4 regions of the Enterobacter sp. PL_is514 genome follow, and region 3 is predicted to be linked to each of the others. Evidence: predicted binding sites of a transcription regulator. Region 3 holds the regulator's gene; each other region holds the start of a gene.

Region 1 (7,324 bases), on a different contig from region 3:
GACTCTTCCTTAAAGCATAGCCAACGCTCTAGATGACTCCTGATAAAAAATAAGACATACGCGTGTTACTCCATGTAGTACGCAAAAAAAAGGGGTGAAAATCACCCCCGGTATTTAACAAATTATTACGCCAGCTGGCGCAGCATGCGGCGCAGCGGCTCGGCAGCGCCCCACAGGAGCTGGTCGCCAACGGTGAACGCGGAGAGATACTCCGGCCCCATGTTCAGCTTGCGCAGACGGCCAACCGGCGTGGTCAGCGTGCCGGTAACGGCAGCCGGGGTCAGCTCGCGCATGGTGATATCGCGATCGTTTGGCACCACTTTCGCCCACGGGTTGTGCGCGGCCAGCAGCTCTTCCACGGTCGGAATAGACACATCTTTTTTCAGTTTAATGGTGAAGGCCTGGCTGTGGCAGCGCAGCGCACCGATACGCACGCAGAGGCCATCAACCGGAATGGTGTTCGCGGTATTGAGAATTTTGTTGGTCTCAGCCTGGCCCTTCCACTCTTCGCGGGTCTGGCCGTTATCCAGCTGTTTGTCGATCCACGGGATCAGGCCGCCGGCCAGCGGTACGCCAAAGTTATCCACCGGCAGCTCGCCGCTGCGGGTCAGCTGGGTCACTTTACGCTCGATATCCAGAATAGCGGATGCCGGGTTTGCCAGCTCGGTCGCAACGCTCTGGTGCAGCTGGCCCATCTGGGTCAGCAGCTCGCGCATGTGACGCGCGCCGCCGCCGGACGCCGCCTGGTAGGTCGCCACGGAGACCCACTCCACCAGATCCTGCGCGAACAGGCCGCCGAGGGACATCAGCATCAGGCTGACGGTGCAGTTACCGCCGACAAAGGTTTTCACGCCGTTGTTCAGGCCATCGGTGATCACGCCCTGGTTAACCGGGTCGAGAATGATGATGGCATCGTCTTTCATGCGCAGCGACGAGGCCGCGTCAATCCAGTAGCCCTGCCAGCCGCTTTCACGCAGCTTTGGATAGATTTCGTTGGTATAATCGCCGCCCTGGCAGGTCACAATAATGTCGAGCGCCTTCAGCGCTTCCAGATCGTAAGCATCCTGCAACGTGCCTGTGGTACCACCAAAGGACGGAGCAGCCTGGCCGAGCTGGGAAGTGGAGAAGAAGACCGGGCGGATAGCGTCGAAATCGCGCTCTTCAACCATGCGTTGCATGAGTACAGAGCCGACCATACCGCGCCAGCCGATAAAACCAACGTTTTTCATAGCATTTTTTTCCTGCTGAGGGTGTGTGCTGTTTGTGCAAGCCAGTATTGAACTGGGATATGCTTCACATTACAAAATGCTGCCAAAGTCGCAAGCGAAATTAATCGATGATTGCCCGACAATCAGAAATACAGCTAATTATCATAATAACCATAGAGAATTTCAGGGATAATTTACATGAGTGAAATCATTTCCGCAGCGGTTTTATTGATTCTGATAATGGATCCACTGGGTAACCTGCCGATCTTCATGTCGGTGCTGAAGCACACCGAGCCGAAGCGCCGCCGGGCGATCATGATCCGCGAGCTGCTCATCGCCCTGCTGGTGATGTTTATCTTCCTGTTTGCCGGGGAAAAGATCCTCGCATTCCTGAACCTGCGCGCCGAAACTGTGTCGATTTCCGGCGGGATTATTCTGTTCCTGATTGCCATTAAGATGATTTTCCCGAGCGCGGAAGGCAGCAGCAGCGGCCTGCCTGCGGGTGAAGAGCCGTTTATTGTGCCGCTGGCGATCCCCCTCGTCGCGGGCCCGACCATTCTGGCCACGCTGATGCTGCTGTCGCATCAGTATCCGAACCAGATGAGTCATCTGGTGATTGCCCTGCTGATCGCCTGGGGCGGGACGTTTATTATCCTGCTGCAGTCGTCCCTGTTCCTGCGCCTGCTGGGTGAGAAAGGGGTGAACGCGCTGGAGCGCCTGATGGGGCTGATTCTGGTCATGATGGCGACGCAGATGTTCCTGGACGGGATCCGGGCGTGGATGAAAGGATGACTTTCTCCCTCTCCCCGTGGGAGAGGGTCGGGGTGAGGGCATCAGGCCGCAGAGGGCAGCCCATCTACCCCTTACGAATCAAATACTGGTACGGCAGCGCCTCAGTCTGCTGTGCCACCAGCTCATGTTCCATAAAGGTACAAAAACCGGGAATATCGCGGGTTGTGGCCGGGTCATCGGCAATAATCAACAGCGTTTCACCGGTCTGCATATTGCGCACGGTCTTACGTACCATCATTACCGGTTCCGGGCAGCGAAGGCCCTGGGCATCAAGGGTGTGGTCTGGACTGGAAAACAGGTCGGTCATGATCTTCTCGGTCAGATAAAAACGGCTGTAGTTTACGCCCGGTTTCGATCAATGCAAACCAGGTTAACGATTGCGTAAAAACTAACCATTGCAATGTCCTGCCAAAGCAGTATCATGCTGCGGTTTTTATTGGGTTCCCTCACCCCAACGTATAAAAAGGTCACAATATGACGTCGTTTTCCGAATCTCAGCGCGTAAAAGCGTTGTTCTGGCTTTCGCTTTTCCATTTGCTGGTGATCACCTCCAGCAACTATCTGGTGCAGCTCCCGATCTCCATCTTTGGTTTTCATACCACCTGGGGCGCGTTCAGTTTTCCGTTTATTTTCCTCGCGACCGATTTGACCGTGCGTATCTTTGGCGCACCGCTGGCTCGCCGCATTATTTTTTCGGTCATGCTCCCGGCGCTGTTTATCTCGTACGGGGTTTCCTCTCTGTTTTATATGGGAAGCTGGCAGGGCTTTGAGGCGTTAACCCACTTTAACCTGTTTGTCGCCCGTATCGCCGCCGCCAGCTTTATGGCCTACGCGCTGGGGCAGATCCTCGACGTGCACGTGTTTAACCGCCTGCGGCAAAATCACCGCTGGTGGATGGCGCCCACCGCCTCCACGCTGTTCGGTAACGTGAGCGATACTCTGGCCTTCTTCTTCATCGCCTTCTGGCGCAGCCCGGATGCGTTCATGGCCGAACACTGGATGGAAATCGCGCTGGTGGACTACTGCTTCAAGGTCCTCATCAGCATTGTCTTCTTCCTGCCGATGTACGGCGTACTGCTCAATATGCTGCTGAAAAGGCTGGCAGATAAATCTGAAATCACCGCATTGCAGGCAGGTTAAAGGTTAGCTTTATCAGTTGTGATAAGATGAGCGAATGAGCCGTTATGGCCGTTTATCGAAAGGAAGAAGTCAATGCGCAATCTGGTTAAATATGTCGGGATTGGCCTGCTGGTTGTGGGTCTTGCAGCCTGTGATAACAGCGACACGAAAACGCCTGCTCAGGGCGCATCCGCAGAGAGCAACGCGACCGGCCAGCCGGTCAATCTGATGGATGGCAAACTCAGTTTCTCTCTGCCAGCCGATATGACTGACCAGAGCGGCAAGCTGGGCACCCAGGCGAATAACATGCACGTTTACTCCGACGCAACCGGGCAGAAAGCGGTCATTGTAATTGTGGGCGACGACACCAGCGAAGATCTGGCCGTTCTGTCCAAACGTCTGGAAGATCAGCAGCGCGGCCGCGACCCGCAGCTGCAGGTCGTGACCAATAAATCCATCGAGCTGAAAGGTCATAAGCTGCAGCAGCTGGACAGCATCATCTCTGCAAAAGGCCAGACAGCTTACTCCTCTGTCGTGCTGGGCAAGGTCGATAACAAACTGCTGACCCTGCAGATCACCCTGCCAGCGGAAGATCAGCAGAAAGCACAGACGGCTGCTGAAAACATCATTAACACCATCGTGATCCAGTAACGATTCACGATGATGACGTGGCCTCCGGTGCCTGCACCGGGGGCCATTTTTTTAGCCGCCACGTCAGCAGCAGCGCAATAATCACCAGACCCGCCGCGGCAAGATAGATCACCGGCACGCCTGCCCAGGCCATCACCAGCCCCGCCAGCGGGCCGGTAATGCCTAAAGACATATCCATAAACACCGTATAGGTCGCCAGCGCCGCCCCCTGATTCTGCTGCGGCACGGCTTTTACCGCCACCACGCCCAGCGCCGGGAAGACCAGAGAAAAGCCTGCCCCCGCGAGGAAGACGCCCACTTTCGCGACCCAGGGCACCATCGCTATTCCGGTCAGCAGCAGCCCAACAATCTCTATCGCAAAGCAGATCATCGCCACGTTCAGCCCGCCCAGACGGTTGATGCCGTTAGGGAAAAGCAGGCGCGCGCCAACAAACGCACAGCTGAACAGGGTTAACGCAAAGGCCGCGCCGTCCCAGCCTTTGGCGTCATAGAATAGAGTAATGAAGGTGGCTATCACGCCGAAGCCAGTTGTCGCCAGCGCCAGGGCCATGCCGTACGGCCAGACGCGCCCCAGCACCGCCCGAAACGGCAGTGGCTTGCCTTTGCTGGCCTTCACCTTCGGGCGCGGCAGCGCCAAAAGGATCGCCAGCAGCGCGACCGCCATAATGGTGATGGCCAGCCCATGCAGCCCGCCCAGCGCATAGCAGGCCACGCCGAGCGGCGCACCGAGCGCCATCGCACCGTAGGTGACAATCCCGTTCCAGGAGATCACCCGGCCAATGTGCGGCGCGCCGACAACCCCCACGCCCCACAGCGTCGAGCCGGTTCCCGCCAGACTTTGCCCAATGCCCAGAATGACGCGCCCCAGGCAGAGCAGCGCCAGGCTGACCAGCGGCCAGTGGCTGGTTGCGGCAGCCAGAAGATAGCTCAGGCCGCTGAGGAAGCAGCCGCACAATCCCACCACCACGATGCTTTTTGGACCGAACGTGTCCGCGTAGCGCCCGGCATGCGGGCGGCTGAGGAGCGTGGCGAAATACTGCAGGCTAATCACCAGCCCCGCCCAGAAGGCGCTGAAGCCCATCACGTCATGGACATAGCCCGGCAGGACCGCCAGCGGCAGCCCGATGGTCAGATAGCTGGCAAAGTTGAAAATCACAACGGAAACGATGCGCAGATTGAGGCGCAGTCCGCTCAGTACCGGTTCAGCGGCAGGTTCGGGCATGGGGTTCTACCTGGATTTTTTACAACAGTGTTTCACTATTACCACGCCCCAATAAGAAAATCAGCACCGACTTTCAGATTAACGGTGCCAGACGAAGCGAAGCCCGGGCACTACACTTACCGGGTCATCATATTAAGGAACACGCATGATCGCTAACCCGTCCGACAAAGCAGGGCTCCATATCTTATTAAAACTCGCCTGTCTGGTGGTTATCCTTGCGGGTATCCACGCTGCCGCTGACATTATTGTCCAGCTCCTGCTGGCGCTCTTTTTTGCCATTGTGCTTAATCCGCTGGTCACCTGGTTTTTACGCCGGGGCGTCAGCCGTCCGGTCGCCATCACCATCGTCGTCATCGTGATGCTGATTGCCCTGACAGCGCTCTTTGGCGTGCTGGCGGCCTCGCTGAGCGAATTCTCCACCATGCTGCCGCAGTACAACAAAGAGCTGACGCGTAAGATTGTGGCGCTGCAGGAGATGGTGCCCTTCCTTAATCTGCATATCTCACCCGAACGGATGCTGCGCCGGATGGATTCAGAGAAAGTTATGACCTACGCCACCACCTTGATGACAGGGCTTTCCGGCGCGATGGCCAGCATTCTGCTGCTGGTCATGACGGTGGTGTTTATGCTGTTCGAAGTCCGCCACGTCCCCTATAAGCTGCGCTTTGCATTAAATAATCCACAAATTCATATTGCTGGATTACATCGGGCACTGAAGGGCGTTTCCAAATATCTGGCGCTGAAAACGCTGCTGAGCGTCTGGACGGGAATCATTGTCTGGCTGGGGCTGATGCTGATGGACGTGCAGTTCGCGCTGATGTGGGGCGTGCTGGCGTTTCTGCTCAACTACGTGCCCAATATTGGCGCGGTGCTTTCCGCCGTGCCGCCGATGATTCAGGCGTTCCTGTTTAACGGTTTTTACGAATGCATGCTGGTCGGCGCGCTGTTCCTCGTCGTGCATATGGTGCTGGGCAATATTCTTGAGCCGCGCATGATGGGACACCGGCTGGGCATGTCGACGCTGGTGGTGTTTTTATCCTTACTGATTTGGGGATGGTTGCTGGGCCCGGTCGGGATGCTGCTGTCGGTCCCCCTGACCAGCGTGTGTAAAATCTGGATGGAAACCACCAAAGGCGGAAGCAAGCTGGCGATCCTGCTCGGCCCGGGGAGGCCGAAAAGCCGGCTACCCGGGTAACCGGCCTACCTGTACAGGTAGGTTTAAAGCGTCAGTAATACACCGTAAATTACCGCGTCCCTAATCCGTCGCGGTATTTTTATTTGCGTTAAGGCGATATTCACTCTGTCTTTATTTACTCCACGCGCATTATGTTGAAACGCAATCCATGATTTAACGCAAATTATAAAAAATGAAATTCTTATTTATTTTCCATGTTATTATGCCCGCCTTCGCGTCAACGCAATGCAAACATTAATATTGATTAAAAATACATCTGGCGGTCAAAAAAAGCCGGATGCGTATTATTTGTAAAAAACACTACCTTTAATTGTTATTATTGATATGGAGTTGTTGATGAAAAAGATCGTTAAATGGTGTACTGCTGCCGTATTCGTGGGTGCACTGGCAGGCTGTGCGCGTACCGCCCCAATCGCTCAGGTTCACTCTATTGTCAGCGCGGGTCATACTGCCGATCAGGTAAAAACGGCAATTTTGAAAGCAGGCCAAAAGCGTGACTGGATCATGACGGAAGCGGGTCCTGGGGTGATTAAGGGACGTCTGCAGTCACGCGATCACTCGGTCCAGGTGAGTATTCCGTACACGGCAACAAGCTATTCAATCAACTATGAAAACAGCCTTAACCTGAAAGCGGCAGACGGTAAAATTCACAAGAATTATAACCGCTGGGTGAATAACCTCGACCACGATATTCAGCTGAACCTCTCCGCTGGCGCCGCGCTGTAATATTTTTCTAAAGTCGGGCCGCGTATGGCCCGATAACCTCTCTTTATTGCCCTATAAGGTTACGCAGTAATGTACGAAAAGGACACACTCAGCGCACTGGATGCCATTACCGAAGCGCAACGCATCGCCTTTGCCCCGATGTTATTCCAGACTGCGCTTTGTCTGCGTAACTCAGGCGTTCTCGCCTGTCTCGATAAACAAGGCAAAGAGGGAGCTACCCTCGAGGAAATAACCGAAAACAGCACCCTGAGTAGCTATGGTGTCAGCGTCCTGCTGGATATGGGATTAAGCGGACGCATCGTTACCCAACAGAATGGACGTTATTTTCTGGCGAAAGTGGGACATTTTTTACTGCACGACGCAATGACCCGCGTAAATATGGATTTCACTCAGGATGTTTGTTATCAGGGG
Region 2 (7,324 bases), on a different contig from region 3:
AAAAAGGCCGCAATCCCCTTCCCACCGGCACCGCACTCATCCACATCGTTACCGCCGCTACCAGCAGAATCACCCCGCCCGCCAGCGCGAGCGTTGTCCAGCCAACCTGCCGCCACAGCACCGGCGTTTTATTGCCGCTGAGTTTGACCGCCAGCTGACGGAAGCTGTGTACCAGCAGCGCTAAAGACGAAATGGTGAGAGAGGTTCCTGCCGCCATCGCCAGCGCGGACAGCATGCCCCAGCCGAACACGCCTATCACCTTACTGAACAGCAGCACCATGATGGCACCCGAACACGGGCGCATGCCCATAGAGAGAACAATCACCAGCCGCGCGCGCCAGTCGTCGCCGTTCTGTAATTGTTCCTGCGTGGGCAAATGCTGATGTCCGCAGCCGCAGTTTTCATCATGAACGTGGTGCGGCGTAAAGGTTTTGAATTTCGGCTTTTGCAGCAGCACGCGCAGCTTTTTCAGCGCCCGCCAGCAGAGGATCAGCCCCAGCAGGCCCACCAGCGCATAGCTCCCTTTTTCAAGCCAGAAGCTGCTCATGTGCAGCTGGCGCGCCGGAAGCTGCAAAAGTGAAAGCACAACAACGACCAGCGCAATCGCCACGCCGCCCTGCAGCAGCGAGGAGGCCAGCGTCAGGCCGATGCTCGATTTCAGCTTTGACGGATGGGTGGCGAGCCAGGTCGTAATGACGATTTTGCCGTGCCCCGGCCCCAGGGCGTGCAGAACGCCATAGACAAAACTGAACGCCAGCAGGGAACCACCCGCTTTGGTCGGGTTCTCCGCCACCGCCTTCAGCAGACCGCTCATCTGCTGGTTAACCTCACGCTGCCAGATAATGCTTTTCATCATGACCTGCGGCCAGGCCTGCCACAGCCACAGCGCACCGCCAGTTGCTAACAGTAAAAAGAGCGCCAGCGGCCAGAGGTGCAGCCAGCGGCGCGGTTTCCGAACCGGAGAGGAGATCACTGACATTGTAACGTCACCTCCTGCGCAAACTGTTTACCCAATTCCATATCCTCGGGTGGGGCATCTTCTTTATCAAGCGAGACCGCAAAGTTCAGCGTCTCTTCGCTCGGTTTCGGGGTGTGTACGCCAATTTTGCAGCTTTTTTGCAGCGCGTCCGGCAGCCGTACGTCGCTGTCTTTGTCATAGCGCATGTCAACATAGTAGGTAGGGTCAAAGGTGGAAAAGCGGTACGTTTGCCCCGCCAGCGGCTGCGGATGCGCCAGCGGAAGCACGAACGTCAGCACCGCCTGGTGCCCTTCACGCGTCATCCCGTATTCCGTGGGTCGGTTCAGAAATTTGACCTTTTGCCCGTTGTGCCAGAATTCAGTGAAGTAGTGCTGGCCGAGCACGTTGGCCATTACTTCCGCCGCCAGCTTTTTCCAGATTTCATCGCCGGGCTTCGCATTTCCCGCATCGTAGAGCAGATCGGCCGAGGTGATTTCATCCATCGTCCAGCGCATTTTCAGGCCGCTCAATTGCGTGCCGTCGGTGACAAGCTCGGTTTTGAGGTCGATAAAGCTGTGAGGGTGTGCGCTGGCGGTTAAGCTGATAACCGCCAAAAATAACGCCATCGCACATTGTTTAACTGTTTGCATCAATTCCTCACGTCAAAAATTCTGTGATGTTCCCCAGCAATCCTGAGTGAAAGGCCTGCCGGCGCGCTTTTCAGCGCTCATCCTTTAGCTATTCTTATCAAACATTCACACTGGATACCCGACAGATGATGACGACGCTTGAAATTCCATCTGTGCTTTCCAGTTCGCAGCGCCGCTGCCAGGTGCTTTTGATGCTTTACCTGCCCGATGCTGCCGTCACCGCACAGAGCATAATCGCTGCCAACGGCGTGGATGACGCGATGGCACGGCAAGATATAGCCGAGACGCGCGATGAAATCCAGCGCTATCACCGGCTGGATATCGTTACGCACCACGACGGCTGCTACCGGATTGAAGGCACAGCCCTGAATCAGCGTTTATGCCTGCTGCACTGGCTGCGCCGGGCGCTGCGGCTTTGCCCGCAGTTCGTCTCGCACCAGTTTACCCCCGCATTAAAAACCGCGCTTAAACAACACGGCATTGCGCGTCCGCTTTACGACGATGCGAACCTGCGGGCACTGATCGGCTTCTGCTCACGCAAGCTCCAGCGCCAGTTTGAATGCCGCGACGTCCAGTTTTTACAGCTTTATCTGCAATACTGCCTTATTCAGCACCAGCTCGGGAATACGCCGCAGTTTTCCCACGTTCAGCGCAGCTGGACCCAGTCGAGAGGGGAGTATTTTACGGCGCAGGAGATCGTGCGCCACTGGAGACGGCGCGTCCCGCAGGGTGCCCACGGGGATGAACAGCTGTTTCTGGCGCTGCTGTTTATGATGCTCCGCACCCCCGATCCGGTGCTTGATAAGCACCAGCAGGATCAGCGTCTACGCCGGGCCATCGTGCGCATGGTGGCCCGCTTTCGTTCCCAGACCGGGATGAACTTCAGCGATGAACAAGGGCTGACCGATCAGCTGTATATCCATCTGGCTCAGGCGCTGGACCGTTCGCTGTTTGAGATCGGCATCGACAATAACCTGCCGGAGGAGATCCACCGCCTTTATCCCCGACTGTTACGCACCACGAAAGAGGCGCTGTTTGAACTGGAGGCGGAATTTGGCCTGCGTTTTTCCGATGAAGAGATGAGCCTCGTGGCGGTGATTTTTGGTGCCTGGCTGATGCAGGAGACTGACCTGCATGAAAAACAGGTGATCCTGCTGACGGGAGACGATAAAGCCAGTGAGGAACAGATCGAACAGCAGCTTCGCGAGCTGACGCTGCTGCCGCTCAATATTCGCTACCTGACGCTGCAGGCCTTTCAGAAAGAGGGAGCGCCGCGCGAAGCCGCGCTGGTTATCACCCCCTACCCTACGGCCCTGCCGCTGTTCTCGCCGCCGTTGATTCATGCCGTTGAGACATTGAACGCGCAGCAGCAAGAACATATTCGCGCCATGCTGGAATCATAGCGACGCGCGGGCGGCCACTTTAGGGCGAACAACGATGGCGGGCAAGGCGACCAGCGCCATCACCCAGAAGACGCCGTGCCCCAGATGCTGATAGAGGAATCCCGCAAACACCGTCATGATCGCGATACTGCCCCCCATTGCCACTGCCGAATAGACGGCCTGCAGGCGAATCACGTCCCCGCCCTCGCGCGCAGCGATATAGCGCATGGCTGCCAGATGGCACACGGTAAAGGTGCCGCAGTGAAGAATTTGCGCCACAATCAGCCACGGCAGATCGGTCGTCCAGCCCATAATCCCCCAGCGCGCCACCCCACACATGGCGGAAAGCAGCAGCAGGTCACGCGCGCCAAAGCGACGGAACAGTTTTTTGCTCAGGGCAAAGATAATGACTTCGGCCACCACGCCCAGCGACCATAGATAGCCCACGGCGGAAGCGGAATACCCTGCCCCCTGCCAGTAGATAGCGCTGAAACCATAGTACGCCGCATGTGCCCCCTGAAGGAGGCACACGCACGCCAGAAAACGCCAGCTTTGTGCGACCAGGCTCCGCCATGCGGGCCAGCCGGCGCTCTCCTGATGGCGGCTTTCCCCTTGTGGCATCACCGACGGTCGCAACAGCATGCCCAGCAGCATCGAGGCAATACCGATGCTCAGCAGGGCAAGAATGGCGCGATAATCGTAAAGGCTGACCAGTTTGCCCACCAGCGCCGAGCCAATCACAAAGGCGATAGAGCCCCACAGGCGCACGCGACCATAGTCCATGGTGATCTGCTTTTGCCAGGTGTTCGCCAGGGCATCCGTCAGCGGCACCAGCGGTGAGAAGAACAGGTTAAAGCCGACCATCACCACCATCAGCCAGGCAAACTGGTGGCTGACCCAGAAGCAGGCCACAAAGATCAGGGTCAGCAGAGCAAGAATGCGCACGGCCTTGATCAGTAAGGAGGGATCGCTGACGCGCGGGGCAATCAGCAGGCTGCCGAGGAAACGCGCCACCAGCCCGGCCCCCAGCAGGACGCCGATGGTCTCGGGCGTCAGGCCGATACCCTTGAGCCAGACGCTCCAGAAGGGCAGAAAAATACCGTAGCTAAAGAAATAGGTGAAATAACTCAGCGCCAGCCAGCGCGTGGAATACAAGACCATGAATCCCTCCCGAAATCGAGGCCATAGTCTGGCGAGAATATAAAAATTAAGCAAGTAGATAGCCTGCTATAAATTAACGAAAAATTAACATCTTGTGCAGTCGCCTGGCGTATGGCAGGGAATGGAAATATGTATTACGTTTAAATTACTCCACTTGCAGAGGTTTTTCTGCCATGAACTCACTACGTTATCTCGATTTCGGCCAGTCACGTCACCTGCTGCTGCTCATTGGCCGCATCGCACTTGTCGTGCTGTTTATTATCTTTGGTTATCCAAAACTGACGGGGTTTAGCGGCACCGTACAATACATGACCTCGCTGGGAACGCCGATGCCCATGCTGGCGGCCATTATTGCGGTGGTGATGGAAGTACCTGCCGCCATTCTGATCGTACTGGGCTTTTTCACCCGTCCTCTCGCGGTACTGTTTGTGTTCTACACCCTCGGAACGGCGGTGATTGGGCATCACTACTGGGATATGACCGGTGATGCGGTCGTACCGAATATGATTAACTTCTACAAGAACATCAGCATTGCCGGTGCTTTTATTTTGCTGGCCATTGTCGGTCCAGGAGCTATTTCCCTTGACCGGCGTTAAGCCATAAAAAAAGGCCGCATGCGCGGCCTTTTTTATTTCTGCAAAGCAGAGGAATTATGCGTATACCGGGAAGCGTGCGCAGATATCCAGAACTTTACCTTTGACGCGCTCGATAACCGCTTCGTCATTGATGTTGTCCAGAACGTCACACATCCAGCCAGCCAGCTCTTTCACTTCTGCTTCTTTGAAGCCGCGGCGAGTCACGGCCGGAGAACCGATACGGATACCGGAGGTCACGAACGGGCTCTTCGGATCGTTTGGCACGCTGTTTTTGTTCACGGTGATGTTGGCGCGGCCCAGGGCAGCGTCAGCTTCTTTACCGGTCAGGTTCTTATCAACCAGATCCAGCAGGAACAGGTGGTTTTCAGTACCGCCGGATACCACTTTGTAGCCACGGTTCAGGAACACTTCCACCATCGCTTTGGCGTTCTTAGCAACCTGCTGCTGATAAACCTTGAACTCAGGCTCCATCGCTTCTTTCAGCGCGACCGCTTTTGCCGCGATAACGTGCATCAGTGGGCCGCCCTGCGCGCTTGGGAACACCGCGGAGTTCAGTTTTTTGTACAGCTCTTCGTCACCGCCTTTCGCCAGGATCAGGCCACCGCGTGGACCCGCCAGGGTTTTGTGGGTGGTGGTGGTCACAACGTGAGCGTGTGGAACCGGGTTCGGGTAAACGCCTGCGGCGATCAGACCCGCAACGTGCGCCATATCAACGAACAGGTAAGCACCGATGCTGTCTGCGATTTCACGCATTTTTGCCCAGTCAACGATACCGGAGTAAGCGGAGAAGCCACCGATGATCATCTTCGGTTTGTGCTCTTTAGCCTGCTTCGCCATGTCTTCGTAGTCAATTTTACCGGACTCATCGATACCGTAAGGGATGATGTTGTACAGTTTGCCGGAGAAGTTAACCGGGGAGCCGTGAGTCAGGTGGCCGCCCTGCGCCAGGTTCATACCCAGAACGGTATCGCCCGGCTGCAGCAGCGCGGTATAGACCGCGAAGTTAGCCTGAGAGCCAGAGTGCGGCTGCACGTTCGCGTAGTCAGCGCCAAAGAGTTCTTTCGCACGGTCGATAGCCAGCTGCTCAACGATATCAACGTACTCGCAACCGCCGTAATAGCGTTTGCCAGGGTAACCTTCAGCATATTTGTTGGTCAGCTGAGAACCCTGCGCCTGCATAACGCGCGGGCTGGTGTAGTTTTCGGAGGCGATCAGTTCGATGTGCTCTTCCTGACGTACTTTTTCCTGCTCCATAGCCTGCCACAGTTCGGCATCATAATCGGCAATGTTCATTTCACGCTTTAACATCCGCATCTCCTGACTCAGCTAACAAGTAAATTTTGGCCTGAAAAGGCAGTCCTGTTGGACGACGGGCAACAGTATAACTGATTAGTTCTGTGATAACAGGTCTTGACAAACGATTTTACGCAAACGTTTTCCTACCCGCCACGCAAGGGTTTGAGGAATAAAGCTCTCGCCCTTTCCAGCGGATTTCTTTTCAGGTTTGTGATGCATATTTTTCATCTTGCAAAGAACCATTTACAACGCAGGGGTATTTTTTATAAGATGCATTTAAAATACATCATTAAAGTGACATCAGAAGGACGCGCTCATGCTCGACGCTCAAACCATCGCTACCGTAAAAGCCACCATTCCTCTGCTGGTGGAAACCGGCCCTAAACTCACCGCCCATTTCTATGATCGCATGTTCACGCACAACCCGGAGCTCAAAGAGATATTCAACATGAGCAACCAGCGTAACGGCGATCAGCGTGAAGCGCTGTTCAACGCCATCGCGGCCTATGCCAGCAATATTGAAAACCTGGCTGCACTGCTGCCTGCGGTAGAAAAGATTGCGCAGAAACATACCAGTTTCCAGATCCAACCCGAGCAGTACAACATTGTGGGTGGCCACCTGCTGGCGACGCTGGACGAGATGTTCAGCCCGGGCCAGGAGGTGCTGGACGCGTGGGGTAAAGCCTACGGCGTGCTGGCAAACGTGTTTATCAACCGTGAAGCACAGATCTACAGCGAAAACGCCAGCAAGAACGGCGGCTGGGAAGGCACGCGGGCGTTCCGCATCGTCGAGAAAACCCCGCGCAGCGCATTGATTACCAGCTTTGAGTTTGAGCCGGTGGATGGACAGCCGGTGGCCGATTACCAGCCAGGCCAGTATCTGGGCGTGTGGCTGAAGCCAGAAGGCTTCCCGCATCAGGAGATCCGCCAGTATTCTCTTACCCGCAAGCCAAACGGCAAAGGCTACCGCATTGCGGTGAAGCGTGAGGACGGCGGTCAGGTTTCCAGCTGGCTGCACAACGAAGCGAACGTGGGCGACGTGGTCCATCTGGCCGCACCGGCGGGCGACTTCTTTATGGCCGTTGACACTAATACACCGGTCACGCTGATCTCTGCGGGCGTCGGCCAAACGCCAATGCTGGCGATGCTCGATACGCTGGCAAAATCACACCACGGTGCGCAGGTGAACTGGTTCCACGCTGCGGAAAACGGCGACGTGCACGCTTTTGCGGATGAGGTGAAAACGCTCGGGGCGTCCCTGCCGCGCTTCACCGCGCACAC
Region 3 (7,324 bases):
GAAAAAACAGGAGTTGTAAGCATGTTTACTGGTATTGTGCAGGGCACCGCCAAAGTGGTGTCCATTGATGAAAAACCTAATTTCCGTACTCATGTTGTTGAGCTGCCGGAATATATGCTTGAGGGCATTGAAACCGGTGCGTCGATTGCGCATAACGGCTGCTGTCTGACCGTGACCGAAATTAACGGCAACCAGATTAGCTTTGATTTAATGAAAGAGACGCTGCGCATCACCAACCTGGGCGAGCTGGCGGTGGGCGATACCGTCAACGTTGAACGCGCGGCGAAGTTCAGCGATGAGATTGGCGGCCACCTGATGTCCGGCCACATCATGACCACCGCTGAAGTGGTAAAAATCGTGACCTCGGAAAATAACCGTCAAATCTGGTTTAAAATGCAGGATCCGTCATTAATGAAATACATCCTCTATAAAGGATTTATTGGCATTGACGGGATTAGCCTGACGGTGGGGGAAGTGACGCCAACGCGTTTTTGCGTGCATTTAATTCCTGAAACGCTGCAGCGCACCACGCTGGGTGCCAAAAAACTGGGGCATCGCGTGAATATCGAAATCGATCCGCAAACCCAGGCGGTGGTGGATACTGTTGAGCGCGTGCTGGCAGCAAAAGAAGCCGCAATAATAAAGACCACTGAAGAAGAATAAAAAATAACCCCGGATATCCGGGGTTATTTTTTAGCGTGCGACACGCAGTCCGTGTTCAATCCCCCGGCTGAATACCACCTGCCAGAGCTGAATATCCCGTGCGCGAAACGCCCCCGCGCAGGCATTCAGATAATAGCTAAACATCCGTTTGAATCGTTCTGAATAGTTGTCCGCAATCTCGGGCCAGGCTTTCTGGAAACGTTCATGCCACGCCATTAAGGTGGTGTCGTAGTCCGCGCCAAAGTTATGCCAGTCTTCCATCACGAAATGGGATTCACTGGCGTTGGCGATCTGGCGAACGGACGGTAAACAGCCATTCGGAAAGATGTATTTATTGATCCACGGGTCAACGTTATTGTCGGTCCGCTTAGAGCCGATGGTGTGCAGCAGGAAGAGCCCGTCCGGTTTCAGATTACGATCCACCACCTCAAAGTAGGTATCGTAGTTTTTTGGCCCCACGTGCTCGAACATGCCGACGGAAACGATCCGGTCGAACTGCTCGTTCAGGTCACGGTAGTCCTGCAGCCGGATATCCACATCAAGACCCTGACAGCGCTCTCGCGCCATTTTTTGCTGTTCCGCTGAAATCGTGACGCCCACTACGCTGACGCCATAGTGCTTCGCCATAAAATACGCCAGCCCACCCCAGCCGCAGCCGATATCCAGCACGCGCATGCCGGGCTGTAGCTGCAGCTTCTCGCTAATCAGACGCAGCTTTGCCTGCTGCGCTTCCTCAAGCGTCGACGCGTCTTTCCAGTAGGCGCAGGAGTACTGCATGAACGGGTCCAGCATGCGGCTGAACAGGTCATTGCCGAGATCGTAATGCTCTTTGCCGACGATCCACGCGCGTTTTTTACTTTGCAGATTGAACAGTCGGGCAGAGGCGACGCGCAGGGTGTCTTTCAGATTGCGCGGGAGTTGGTTTTCCAGACCGGCACGCAGCACGCTGGCAAAAAAGGTATCCAGACGTTCGCACTCCCACCAGCCGTCCATATAGCTTTCTCCCAGGCCTAACGATCCCTCCCGCAATACGCGTTTAAAAAAGTCGGGATGTTTAACCTGAGGATCGGATGGCGATGATCCATTGATAGTGATGCCTGCTCGACCTAACAGTTCACTGACGATCCGGGACCAGTTATCGTCCGGAACGCTGACTTCTTCTATACACGATGAACTCATAGCTTCTCCATCACCCTGATGTGATCAGAACCTTCAAACAGCGTAGACGCTTTTTTTGGTTTGTGAGAAATCTCACGGTAAATACCGCGAGGCTAATATCCGACGTAGAACAGAGGAAGGGAGATAACCCTTGCCGAAATGCCTTCCATGGTAAAACGGGAGCGCTCCGGCTCCCGTTAACACTTAATATTTATCGTATTTAATCGAACCAAATTTAGTATAGGCCTCAAAATTTGGTGATTCAATAGAAAATTGTTAGCAACCTAATCACTGAAATGTAACATGATTTCTGGCGCAATCAGGCATGCGAGGTTTCCACCTGAGCGCCGCTATCCTGCTCACGCTGCGCGGAGGCCTGCATGCGATAGCCCGTCACCGCCAGCGCAACGGTGACCAGCATCACGCTGGTGGTGGTTAACAGTGGCGTCGCAATCAGCGCCGAGACCACCAGACTTGCCAGGAAGCACAGACCCAGCTGCAGGGTATTTTGCAGCGCGGCGGCGCGGCCTGTCGCCTGCGGGAACGGACGCAACGCTTGGGCTACAACAATCGGGTAAATCGCCCCGTTCGCCACGGCCATCACGCAGAAGGGGATCAAAATTTCAGCCAGGCCCGCGCCCGGAATAAACCCGACGGCCCAGGTGCCGATGACGCTCAGCGCATACAGCACCAGCAGCCATGGCAGCATTTGCTGACCTTCCCATTTTTGCAGCGCCGCGCGACAGCCGTACCCGCCCACCAGGAAGGCGATAGTCTGCGGAACATAGCTCAAACCGATGGCCGCCGGGCTGTAGCCCATATCGTGCAGAATGAACGGCGAGCCGGTAAGCCACGCGAAGAAGCTGGCCGAACAGGCGGCGTAAATCAGGACATTGCCGCGATACGCTTTGGCGCTCAGCAGGGAGGTGAAGGTAATCGGCTTCGCATCCGCATGCGCCTCTTTTTTATGCGCGGGCTTAAGGGCAAACGCCGGCAGCATCAGTACCAGCGTGATGGCAAACAGCGTGGCAAAAATGGCCTGCCAGTCAAAGTGCGCGAGGATCCAGCTGCCCAGCAGCGGAGCCAGGGCAGGGGAAAGACCCACCAGCGGCATAATGGTGGCGAAAATACGGTTTGTGCGGTTAGCCGGATAGTAGTCGGTCACCAGCGCCTGCCAGGTCACCGCCGCAGCACAGACGCCCACGGCCTGAATAAAGCGCAGCACCAGCAGCCAGGTGGCATCGCGCACCCACAGCATCCCCAGGCAGCCCACGGCAAAAATGGCCAGACCCAGCAGCAGTACCGGTTTACGACCAAAGCGATCCGAGAGCGGTCCCCACAGCAGCTGCGCGAAAGCGAAACCGGCAAGGAACAGGCTCAGGCTGGCGCTGATGGCCGCCGCAGGGGTTTGCAGGTCTTCCTGCATCGCGGCAAACGCGGGCAGGTACATGTCGGTGGCCAAAAAGCCCAGCACGCTTAAGCCGCCGAGCCAGACTAAAAATCCTTTCCTGGGTTGCATTCTCTTATTCTCCTGAGGAGGCAGGTGTACGTTGGCGGAGAGTGTAGGGAGTGCAAAGCGGCTTGTGAAACGCTAATATTTGGCGGGTGCATTCAAATTTTTTGCAGGCAGAAAATGTGGTCAGATTATTCTCTTGAAGTGGTCGATGCTGTTGCACGTAACGGCAGCTTTAGCGGTGCAGCGCAGGAGCTGCACCGCGTCCCTTCGGCCATCAGCTACACGGTGCGTCAGCTGGAGGAGTGGCTGGCGGTTCCGCTGTTTGAGCGGCGCCATCGTGATGTGGAATTAACGCCCGCAGGGGCGTGGTTTTTGAAGGAAGGGCGTTCTGTTATCAAAAAAATGCAGATCACCCGCGAACAGTGTCAGCAGATCGCTAACGGCTGGCGGGGGCATCTTTCCATCGCGGTGGATAACATCGTTAAGCCGGAACGTACCCGGCAGATGATCGTCGATTTCTATCGTCATTTTTCAGATGTCGAGCTGCGGGTCTCGCAGGAGGTGTTCAACGGCGTCTGGGATGCGCTGGCGGACGGCAGGGCAGAGATGGCAATCGGGGCCACGCAGGCGATCCCGGTCGGGGGACGTTACGCCTTTCGCGATATGGGCATGCTGAGCTGGAAGTGCGTGGTGGCAAGCGATCATCCGCTGGCGGTGATGGAGGGGCCGCTCAGCGATGATACGCTGCGCAACTGGCCGTCGCTGGTGCTGGAGGATACCTCCCGTTCATTGCCGAAGCGTATCACCTGGCTTCTGGACAACCAGCGGCGGGTGGTGGCCCCTGACTGGGAATCGTCGGCGACGTGCCTCAGCGCCGGACTGTGCGTCGCGATGGTGCCCGTTCATTTCGCGCGTCCGCGCATCGATACCGGAGAGTGGGTTGAGCTGACGCTGGAGAATCCGTTCCCGGATGCGGCCTGCTGCCTGACCTGGCAGCAAAGTGATGTCTCGCCTGCGATGGCCTGGCTGCTGGATTATCTGGGAGACAGCGAAACGCTAAACCGGGAATGGTTACGGGAGCCAGCATAGCTGGCCCCGTAAAGCGATTAACGACGGTAGTCGCGGAACGGACCGTCCGCAACGGAACGGCGTTCGATAAGACGCGGGTGAACTTCAATGGACTGCGACTCTTCACGTTTGTTGACGATCCTGTCCATCAGCATATTGAAGGCCGTTTCGCCCAGCGAATCTTTCGGCTGGTGAATGGTGGTCAACGCTGGCGTGAAGAAACGCGCGTTACGCACGTTGTCATACCCGATCACGGAAATATCCTGCGGTACGCGCAGACCCAGCTCGTCGGCAGCGCAGAGCGCGCCCATAGCCATGATGTCACCCCCGCAGAAAACGGCGGTCGGACGGTGTGGCTGGGAGACGATCTGCTGCATTGCGCGGTAGCCCGACTCCGGCTCAAAGTCGCCCTGCACAATCCAGTTTTCCGGCACGTTGATCAGCGCTTCTTCCATCGCTTTCATAAAACCGGCCAGACGGCCCGCGCCGGTGTTGCGCTCCAGCGGACCGGGGATCACGCCAATCTCGCGGTGACCGCGTTCGATCAGATAACGACCGGCCATATAGCCGCCTTCAAAGGCATTATCGATAACGGAATCAGTGAAATCCGCGCGCGCTTCGCCCCAGTCCATGACCACCATGGGAATATGGCGATACTCTTCGAGCATCGACAGTACGGATTCCGGGTACTCGGAACACATTACCAGCAGGCCATCAACGCGCTTTTGCGCCATCATCGACAGGTAGGCACGCTGTTTTTCTATGCTGTTCCATGCGTTGCCCAGAATCAGGGTATAGCCTTTCTGGAAGCAGTTCTTCTCTACCGCTTCAATGATCTCGGCAAAATAGGCCGCTTCACTGCTGGTGGCCAGCAATCCAATGGATTTGGTGTGATTAACCTTGAGGCTGCGCGCAACCGCACTTGGCGAATAGTGCAGCTCTTTGATCGCTGCCCAGACGGCGTTGCGCGTCTCTTCCGCCACGAAGCGGGTTTTGTTAATTACATGTGATACGGTTGTAGTGGAAACGTTTGCGCGTTTTGCTACGTCTTTAATTGTTGCCATTAAATGTCACTCCAGACCATATCCTAAACTCCTGAAAAACTTGAAGGTAAACGTTTGCCTTCTCTCACCCTTATCACGCAATCTTGAATTGCGGCACGCCGGGAAAACGACACGGGACGTCAGGAGGGGGTCAATGGCCGGTACGCTAATAAATTTAGCGTGGAATTTTGTCCTATCTTGATGAAAAGGGGAAGAGGTAAAGTGTTTATCAGCCTAAATCCAGGAAGATTTTTGACGTAAATTATGCAAAAATGAGCAGGCTCACTTTTCGTGGGGGGATTAAAAGGAGAAAAATTGATGAGTTCCGATCTGAAGTTTTCGCTGTTCACCACCGTTATTGTGCTGGCTCTGATTGTCGCGGCCGGTCTGACGGCTGCGCTGCACTGATTTACGCGGAGGGAGAGCCTTCTCCCTCCCGATCGACCCGATTGTTACTTCTCTGGCAAAAATCTTTTGCCATTTTGTTAACTTCTCATTTTTTGTGATTGATGTCATGCTTTCCGCTTCTTTGTTCTGTGTCACCACATGACACGGCATCCGGAGTTGACGCATGAAAATCAATTTTCCCCTGCTGGCCCTGGCGATTGGCGCTTTTGGGATTGGCACCACTGAATTCTCCCCGATGGGGTTACTGCCCGTCATCGCCCGCGGCGTGGACGTCTCGATCCCTGCGGCAGGGATGTTAATCAGCGCCTATGCTATCGGCGTGATGGTGGGGGCGCCGCTGATGACGCTTCTCCTTTCGCACCGCGCGCGCCGCAATGCGCTGATTTTCCTGATGGCGATTTTCACCCTGGGTAACGTGCTTTCGGCCATTTCGCCGGACTACACCACGCTGATGCTGTCTCGTATTCTGACCAGCCTTAACCACGGCGCGTTCTTCGGGCTGGGATCGGTCGTGGCTGCCAGCGTGGTGCCAAAACATAAGCAGGCCAGCGCCGTAGCAACCATGTTTATGGGGCTAACGATTGCCAACATCGGCGGGGTGCCTGCGGCAACCTGGCTGGGGGAAGCGATCGGCTGGCGGATGTCCTTCCTGGCAACGGCCGGGCTGGGCGTGGTCGCGATGGTGGCGCTGTTCTTCTCCCTGCCGAAAGGCAGCGCGGGTGAACGTCCTGACGTGCGCAGAGAGCTGTCGGTGCTGGTGCGCCCGCAGGTCCTCTCCGCGCTGCTCACCACCGTGCTGGGGGCAGGGGCGATGTTTACCCTCTACACCTATATTTCACCGGTATTGCATGACATCACCCACGCAACGCCTCTCTTTGTGACCGCGATGCTGGTACTGATAGGCGTGGGCTTCTCGATCGGCAACTATCTCGGCGGGAAATTTGCCGACCGTTCCGTGAGCGGCACGCTGAAGGGCTTCTTAACCCTGCTGATTGCCATCATGATTGCCATTCCGTGGCTGGCGCGTAATGAGTTTGGGGCCGCGATCGCAATGGTCGTCTGGGGAGCCGCCACCTTTGCCGTGGTGCCGCCGCTGCAGATGCGCGTGATGCGCGTCGCGCATGAAGCGCCGGGCCTCTCATCGTCGGTCAACATCGGCGCCTTCAACCTGGGCAACGCGCTCGGTGCGGCGGCCGGTGGGGCCGTGATTTCAGGGGGACTGGGGTACAGCTTTGTGCCGGTGATGGGGGCGATTATTGCCGCGCTCGGCCTGCTGCTGGTGATGATGTCGGGTCGTAAACAGCCTGAAGCAGCCTGCGCTGCGGAATAAACCAAAAACGCAGAAGGGCGAACCCTTCTGCGTGTCTCTTACGCGGCGAAGTTCTTCGCGACAAAGTCCCAGTTAACCAGTGCCCAGAAGTGCTCCAGGTAGTTCGGGCGCGCGTTGCGGTAATCAATGTAGTAAGCGTGTTCCCATACGTCCACGGTCATCAGCGGCTTAGCGCTGGTGGTCAGCGGGGTGCCTGCG
Region 4 (7,324 bases), on a different contig from region 3:
TCAGCCACATCAGGCCGAGCGCAAAACGCACCCCGACCATAATGGAGGGCAGGGCGCCCGGCAGGATCACGTGTATAAAAAGAGAAAAACCCGATAAGCCGTAGCTGCGCGCCATCTCCACCAGACCGCGATCGATATTGCGGATCCCGTGCCAGGTGTTGATGTAGATCGGGAACAATGTGCCCAACGCCACGAGGAAGATCTTGGCGCTCTCATCAATCCCAAACCACAGGATAACCAGCGGGATCAGCGCCAGATGCGGCACGTTGCGCAGCATCTGAATAGAGGTATCCAGCAGCCGCTCGCCCCAGCGGGAAAGGCCACTGATCAGGCCCAGAACCAGACCGATGCCGCCGCCGATGGAAAACCCAATCACGGCGCGCCAGGAGCTGATCGCCAGATGCTGCCACAGCTCACCGCTCACGCTCAGCGACCAGAACGCTTCTACGACGCCCTCCGGGGAGGGCAGAATACGGCTCGACAGCCAGCCGGTGGACGACGCGAGCTGCCAGAGTGCCACAATGCCGACGGGTAAAAACCACGGCGCGGCGCGCAGCAGCCATTTATGTGAGGTGGCAGACATGGTCACTCCTTAGCTCTGTGCGGCTTTGCGTGGAATAAACTCGTTCGCCACGGCTTCGCCCTGAAGCTGAAGCCGCTGCGGCTGTGGAATTTCCGGAATGGCGACATCCAGATGCGGGAATAACAGCTCGCCCACCTTGTACGCCTCTTCCAGATGCGGATAGCCGGAGAGAATAAAGCTATCGATGCCCAGCTCGGCGTATTCATTAATCCGCGCGGCCACGGTCGGTCCGTCGCCGACCAGCGCTGTGCCTGCACCGCCGCGCACCAGACCGACGCCTGCCCACAGGTTCGGGCTGATCTCCAGGTTCTCGCGCTTGCCGTTGTGCAGGGACGCCATTCGGTGCTGCCCGACGGAGTCGGTTTTGGCAAATGCGGCCTGGGCTCTGGCGATCGTTTCATCATCCAGATGCGAGATCAGGCGGTCCGCCGCCTGCCAGGCTTCTTCATTGGTTTCGCGAACAATCACATGCAGGCGAATGCCGAAGCGCACCTTGCGGCCATGGGCGGCCGCCTTAGCGCGTACCTGGGCAATTTTTTCTTTCACCAGCGCAGGCGGTTCGCCCCAGGTCAGATAGAGATCGACCTGCTCTGCCGCCAGATCCTGGGCCACATCCGACGATCCGCCAAAATAGAGCGGCGGGCGCGGCTGCTGCACCGGCGGGAAGTAGAGTTTCGCGTCGCGAACGTGAATATGCTTTCCTTCAAAGGTAACGGTTTCACCTTCCAGCAGACGTCGCCAGACGCGGGTGAACTCGGCGGAGGCTTCATAGCGCTCGGTATGGTCGAGAAATACCCCATCGCCCGCCAGCTCCTGCGGATCGCTGCCCGTCACCAGGTTAAACAGGGCGCGGCCGTTGGACAGTCTGTCCAGCGTTGCCGCCTGACGCGCCGCCACGGTGGGGGAGACAACGCTCGGGCGTAACGCAACCAGGAACTTCAGACGCTGGGTGACCGGGATCATCGACGCGGCCACGAGCCAGGCATCTTCACATGAACGTCCGGTCGGGATAAGCACTCCGGTGAAACCGATTCGGTCCGCCGCCTGCGCAATCTGCTGCAGGTAGCCGTGGTCAACCGGGCGCGAACCCTCTTCTGTACCAAGATAGTGTCCGTCACCGTGGGTGGGTAAAAACCAGAAAAGATTCAGACTCATGATTTAGCTCCTTCTTTGCCTGCGGGCTGCCAGATGCGTTCGCGAATAGTGACCTGTTTCGGCACCAGGTGGTTTTGATAGAAAAGGTCAGCCGTTTGTTGCTGAAGCGCGGCGACGTGGGCGTCCACGGGCGTGATGGTGGTCGGTGGACGGTGGTTGAGATAGCTCGCGATCACCGGTTCAGGTAAGCCCATGGTTTTCGCCAGCAGGGTAATGCTCTCCTGGCGCTGGGTCTGGGTCAGCGCATCGGCCTGGGTAAAGGTATCCAGTACGCCCTGAATAAATGCGCCGTTCTTTTCCGCATAAGGACGCGCGGCCAGATAGAACGAACCGGTCTGCTTCAGCGTGGTGCCGTCTTTCAGCACGCGAACGCCGCCCTGCAGCAATGCGGCGGAGTAGTACGGATCCCAGATGGCCCAGGCATCAACGTTCTTCTGCTGGAACGCGGCGCGCGCGTCGGCAGGCGTCAGGTAAACAGGTTGAATGTCAGTGAACTTGAGTCCGGCTTCTTGCAGGGCACGCAGCAGCAGGTTGTGTGAGCTGGAACCCTTCTGGAATGCGACCTTATGCCCTTTAAGATCGGCGACGCTTTTGATATCGCTGTTTTCAGGCACCAGGATCACCTCGGCCTTCGGCTTGGGCGGCTCAACGCCAACATAGATGAGATCCGCTCCCGCCGCCTGGGCGAATATCGGCGGAATATCACCCGTACTGCCGAGATCGATACTGCCGACGTTCAGGGCCTCCAGCATCTGCGGGCCAGCCGGGAACTCCACCCAGGAGAATTTGGTGTCCGGGAAGCGTTTTTCCAGAAGCTGGTGGCTTTTCGCCAGCACCATGCTGACGCTGCCTTTCTGATAGCCAATGCGTAAACTTTCCGGAGCCGTTTCTGCGGCATGGGCCAGCGAGGAAAGCGCCATCAGACCTGCCAGGCCGATACGGGTTAATGTTTTAAACATGTGCGACTCCTTGAGCCTGACCAAACGCCGGCGCCTGGATATCCCTGCGGTGCAGAGCATGCCAGAAGGTTTCCAGGGCAGTATCGAGGCGGGTTTGCAGGTTCGGCGTAAAATGAGGTTTATGTTGATAATCGATAACCTGGGAGTCATCGGCGAAAACGCCGTGGAGGATCTCCTGCGCTTTCAGCGCGTTCAGCACCGGCTTCAGGGCATAATCCACGGCCAGTAGATGGGCAACCGTACCGCCCGTTGCCAGCGGCAGTACGACTTTGCCGTCCAGGGCACGTTCCGGAAGCAGATCGAGCAGGGTTTTCAGCGCCCCGGAAAAAGAGGCTTTATAAATGGGCGTTGCCACAATTAGGCCGTCAGCGCCGTTAAGCTGCTCGATGAGCGTTTTAAGCGCAGGGCTGTCGAAACGGGCATAAAGCAGATCTTCAGGTTCGAAGTTATGCAGGTTCCAGTGGCACACTTCCACATCCAGGGCATTGAGTTTTTCGCGGGCATATTCCAGCAGGGCGCTGGAGCGCGAAGGGAATCGTGGACTTCCGGCCAGGGTAATGACGCGCATACTTCCTCCTTATAACTAATTGTTTGCTTTTATCTAACATTCATAACAATTTTCAGGAGTGTGACACCGCGCGGTTATTCCACTAAATGATTTATCTGCAATTAAAATGCGAAAAAGTGCATAAGAAATAGACAGGGAGGTAAACGATTGCGTTTTACGCTGATTTTTTGCCGCAGGTCAATTCCCTTTCGCGCGTGGATCGCCCATAATCCCCTCCCGGTTTGCACACCGGGAATCCAGGAGAGTTCATGTACTACCCCTTCGTTCGTAAAGCTCTTTTCCAGCTCGACCCTGAGCGCGCTCATGAATTTACAATGCAGCAATTACGTCGTATTACCGGAACGCCGCTGGCCGCGCTGGTGCGTCAGAATGTCCCGGTAAAACCTGTGCAGTGCATGGGTCTGACCTTTAAAAACCCGCTGGGTCTGGCGGCTGGTCTGGACAAAAATGGCGAGTGTATCGATGCCCTGGGCGCGATGGGCTTTGGCTCTATTGAAATCGGGACCGTCACGCCGCGCCCGCAGCCGGGAAATGACAAGCCGCGCCTGTTCCGCCTGGTTGAAGCCGAAGGGCTGATCAACCGCATGGGCTTTAATAACCTTGGCGTTGATCACCTTGTTGAGAACGTTAAAAAAGCCCACTTTGACGGAATTCTGGGCATCAATATCGGCAAAAATAAAGACACACCGGTCGAGCAGGGTAAAGATGACTATCTGATTTGTATGGAAAAAGTCTACGCCTATGCCGGTTATATTGCGGTGAATATTTCTTCACCCAATACTCCGGGGTTGCGCTCCTTACAATATGGCGAAGCGCTGGACGATCTTCTGAGCGCCATTAAAAATAAGCAAAATGAACTCCAGACGGTCCACCATAAATATGTTCCGGTCGCGGTTAAGATCGCCCCGGATCTTTCTGTCGAAGAATTGATCCAGGTTGCCGACAGTTTAGTTCGCCATAATATTGATGGTGTGATTGCAACCAATACCACCCTCGATCGCTCCCTCGTGCAGGGAATGAAAAACTGTGACGAAGCGGGTGGGTTAAGCGGACGTCCGGTACAATTAAAAAGCACCGAGATTATTCGCGCCCTGTCTGCGGAATTAAAAGGACGCCTGCCGATTATTGGCGTCGGTGGCATCGACTCCGTGATTGCTGCGCGCGAGAAGATGGCGGCGGGTGCGTCACTGGTGCAAATCTATTCCGGCTTTATTTTTAAAGGACCACCGCTGATTAAAGAAATCGTTACTCATATCTAATCTTTTCTCTTAATCAGACAACCAGGGCTTTATTTCCAGCCCTGGTTGTTTTATATTCCGTCACTGTTGCTTATTTAGACATTATAGTCTTTTATTAATGGTGTTATAAACGAAGCGGCGATCAGGACATTTTTAGTACAGGACGTTTCGGGGACGGGAGAGAAACATGCGAATTAAACCTGACGATAACTGGCGCTGGTATTTTTGCGACGAGCATGATCGAATGATGCTCGATTTAGCCAATGGCATGTTGTTTCGCTCTCGTTTCGCCCGCCGAATGTTAACCCCGGACGCGTTTTCCCCGTCGGGCTTTTGCGTTGACGATGCGGCGCTTTATTTCTCCTTTGAGGAAAAATGCCGCGATCTGGTGCTTTCTAAAGAGCAGCGTGCCGAGCTGGTATTAAATGCGCTGGTGGCTATCCGCTTCCTGAAACCGCAAATGCCAAAAAGCTGGCATTTTCTTGCGCACGGTATGAGCTGGACCCCGGCAACGGGTGATGCGGCGAGCGTCAATCTGAGCGATACCGCAGAAGAGGTAAGCCTGCTGGTGGTTGAGCCTGGTGAAAATGCTGCGCTCTGCCTGCTGGCCCAGCCCGGCGTAACCATTGCCGGGCGGACGATGCAGCTTGGCGATGCCATTAAAGTGATGAACGACAGGCTGAAGCCACAGCTGCGCGTAGATTCTTTCAGCCTCGAACAGGCGGTTTAAGCTTCCAGCTGTACGGACGTTTTCGGTATGCAGCTACAGCACAGAATTGTGCCATCATTTCCAATTGCCGATTTTTTCAACGCACTTACTTCGCCATCCACCAGCCTGATGCGGCAGCATCCGCAAATGCCTGCGCGACAGGAATAGGGGACGCGAATACCTGCCTGCTCCAGTTGCTCCAGTAATACCTGCTGGTTGTTGCCACGGATGATGTTTCCCTGCCAGTGAATATCTACCGCAGAGGCGACATTCGTCACAACGTCGACCATTTCTTCTTCCTGACCTGAGCCGTACACTCTTGCAGGCCCTCGGGCAAGGATCTCTACCTCATCACCAACGCGGATTGCACCGCTGGAGCGCGGGATCAGGTTCTGGCCGAAATCCACATCGCCGTTGTCCTGCGCGGTGCGGAATGACTGCAGCGTCTTCAGCGGTTCGCCGGAAGGGTGCTTCTGGCCTTTCTCCGGGCTCACCGTGGTGAAAATGCAGCGGCTACAGGGTTTTACGACATCAAAGATGACGCTGCCAATGCGGATCACTTTCCAGGTGTCTTCGTCCCAGGCGTCAACACCGGTCACCACCAGGTTCGGACGAAACTGTTCCATCTGAACGCTGGCTTTGCAGCGGCGTTGTAAATCACGCAGCGAGGCTTCGTTAGTCAGCAGGAACGGGAAGCCATCGGCGAAGGAGAGGGGAACGGCGTCGTGGCGCTTCACGCGACGCGTCAGTTCAGGCCCAACCCAGCGTAGTTGAACGTCGCGGGAGAAGAAGCCGCTCAGCCAGCGGTTAATCTCATCCGGGGCGATGCGCGCGGTAAAATGGTTACCCCACACTTCCGTTGGCGCATCGACGAGCGCAAAATCAGCAAAGCGAATCACCGCGCTGGAACCGTCCGGCGCGGTCAGGTGCAAACCGTCATGAAGTGGGGAAGGGGTAAAGCGAACCATCTGCGGGAACTGACGTGCGGTAATGAACGTACCGTCAGGCTCGGTGACCATAAAAATACGATCGAAGGCGAATCCGCTCATGTCGGCCAGCGCGTGAGAGACGCCGATGCCGCGCATGGATTTCACCGGATGAATAAAAAGCCTGGATAACGTCGCCACTGCACACTCCCACAAATGAAAATAAGCCTTCAACTTTATGACATACACGCCATATTAGCTATAATGCGCGACAATTTTCTAAGAGTAAAAGTGACGATATGAATTCTCTGTTTGCCAGTACGGCCCGTGGGCTGGAAGAGCTGTTAAAAACTGAACTGGAAAGCCTGGGCGCACAAGAGTGCCAGGTGGTTCAGGGTGGTGTCCATTTTGAGGGCGACACACGGCTTATTTACCAGAGCCTGATGTGGAGCCGTCTGGCGTCGCGCATCATGCTGCCGATGAAGGAGTGCAAGGTTTATAGCGACCTTGACCTCTATACCGGCGTACAGATGATCGACTGGACAGAGATCTTCACCCCGAATGCCACCTTTGCGGTGCATTTTAACGGCGTGAACGACGAGATCCGCAACAGCCAGTACGGTGCCCTGCGCGTAAAAGACGCCATTGTGGACTGCTTCACGCGTAAAAATAAGGAACGTCCGAACGTCGATCGTGAAAACCCCGATCTGCGTATTAACGTCTGGCTGAACGGTGACACGGCGAGCATTTCTCTTGATCTGAGCGGTGCAGGCCTGCATCTTCGCGGCTACCGCGATCGTACCGGTATGGCGCCAATTAAAGAAACGCTGGCGGCCGCCATTGTCATGCGCTCCGGCTGGCAGCCGGGTACGCCGCTGCTCGATCCGATGTGTGGTTCCGGTACGTTGCTGATTGAGGCGGCCATGCTGGCAACCGATCGCGCGCCGGGCCTGCATCGCGGTCACTGGGGCTTTAAAGGCTGGGCACAGCACGATGAAGCGCTCTGGAAAGAGGTCAAAGACGACGCGCAAACCCGCGCACGCAAAGGCCTGGCAGAGTACACCTCCCACTTTTATGGTTCGGACAGCGACCCGCGCGTCATTGAACGCGCGCGCAGCAACGCCCGTCGCGCCGGTATCGGCGAGCTGGTCACCTTCGAAGTGAAAGACGTGGCGAACCTGACCAA

What was found. Region 3 encodes PurR, which represses purine synthesis genes. Its sites were predicted from a motif close to CANGCAAACGTTTGCNTG; they were not measured.
Region 1: the regulator PurR is predicted to act here: its motif matches at 2,367-2,384, upstream of tusA (sulfurtransferase TusA).
Region 2: the regulator PurR is predicted to act here: its motif matches at 6,172-6,189, upstream of glyA (serine hydroxymethyltransferase).
Region 4: the regulator PurR is predicted to act here: its motif matches at 3,402-3,419, upstream of pyrD (quinone-dependent dihydroorotate dehydrogenase).

Annotation. Positions count from the first base shown of each region.
Region 1 is NZ_JBVPGN010000029.1:90,789-98,112, forward strand. It holds gene asd (aspartate-semialdehyde dehydrogenase) at 126-1,229, opposite strand; gene yhgN (NAAT family transporter YhgN) at 1,407-2,000, shown strand; gene tusA (sulfurtransferase TusA) at 2,065-2,307, opposite strand; gene AC0TNG_RS08920 (7-cyano-7-deazaguanine/7-aminomethyl-7-deazaguanine transporter) at 2,475-3,140, shown strand; gene AC0TNG_RS08925 (DcrB family lipoprotein) at 3,213-3,770, shown strand; gene AC0TNG_RS08930 (MFS transporter) at 3,775-4,992, opposite strand; gene AC0TNG_RS08935 (AI-2E family transporter) at 5,138-6,187, shown strand; gene AC0TNG_RS08940 (lipoprotein) at 6,524-6,913, shown strand; gene AC0TNG_RS08945 (class I SAM-dependent methyltransferase) at 6,983-7,324, shown strand, end outside.
Region 2 is NZ_JBVPGN010000030.1:321,605-328,928, forward strand. It holds gene AC0TNG_RS10765 (nickel/cobalt transporter) at 1-979, opposite strand, end outside; gene AC0TNG_RS10770 (DUF1007 family protein) at 970-1,608, opposite strand; gene csiE (stationary phase inducible protein CsiE) at 1,734-3,011, shown strand; gene AC0TNG_RS10780 (3-phenylpropionate MFS transporter) at 3,006-4,151, opposite strand; gene AC0TNG_RS10785 (DoxX family protein) at 4,325-4,747, shown strand; gene glyA (serine hydroxymethyltransferase) at 4,802-6,055, opposite strand; gene hmpA (NO-inducible flavohemoprotein) at 6,360-7,324, shown strand, end outside.
Region 3 is NZ_JBVPGN010000034.1:143,536-150,859, forward strand. It holds gene AC0TNG_RS16315 (riboflavin synthase subunit alpha) at 22-663, shown strand; gene cfa (cyclopropane fatty acyl phospholipid synthase) at 694-1,842, opposite strand; gene punC (purine nucleoside transporter PunC) at 2,141-3,340, opposite strand; gene punR (DNA-binding transcriptional activator PunR) at 3,455-4,366, shown strand; gene purR (HTH-type transcriptional repressor PurR) at 4,384-5,409, opposite strand; gene cydH (cytochrome bd-I oxidase subunit CydH) at 5,707-5,796, shown strand; gene AC0TNG_RS16345 (MFS transporter) at 5,960-7,126, shown strand; gene sodB (superoxide dismutase [Fe]) at 7,165-7,324, opposite strand, start outside.
Region 4 is NZ_JBVPGN010000036.1:437,845-445,168, forward strand. It holds gene ssuC (aliphatic sulfonate ABC transporter permease SsuC) at 1-583, opposite strand, end outside; gene ssuD (FMNH2-dependent alkanesulfonate monooxygenase) at 593-1,738, opposite strand; gene AC0TNG_RS22355 (aliphatic sulfonate ABC transporter substrate-binding protein) at 1,735-2,697, opposite strand; gene ssuE (NADPH-dependent FMN reductase) at 2,690-3,265, opposite strand; gene pyrD (quinone-dependent dihydroorotate dehydrogenase) at 3,514-4,524, shown strand; gene zapC (cell division protein ZapC) at 4,691-5,233, shown strand; gene AC0TNG_RS22375 (YcbX family protein) at 5,230-6,339, opposite strand; gene rlmKL (bifunctional 23S rRNA (guanine(2069)-N(7))-methyltransferase RlmK/23S rRNA (guanine(2445)-N(2))-methyltransferase RlmL) at 6,438-7,324, shown strand, end outside.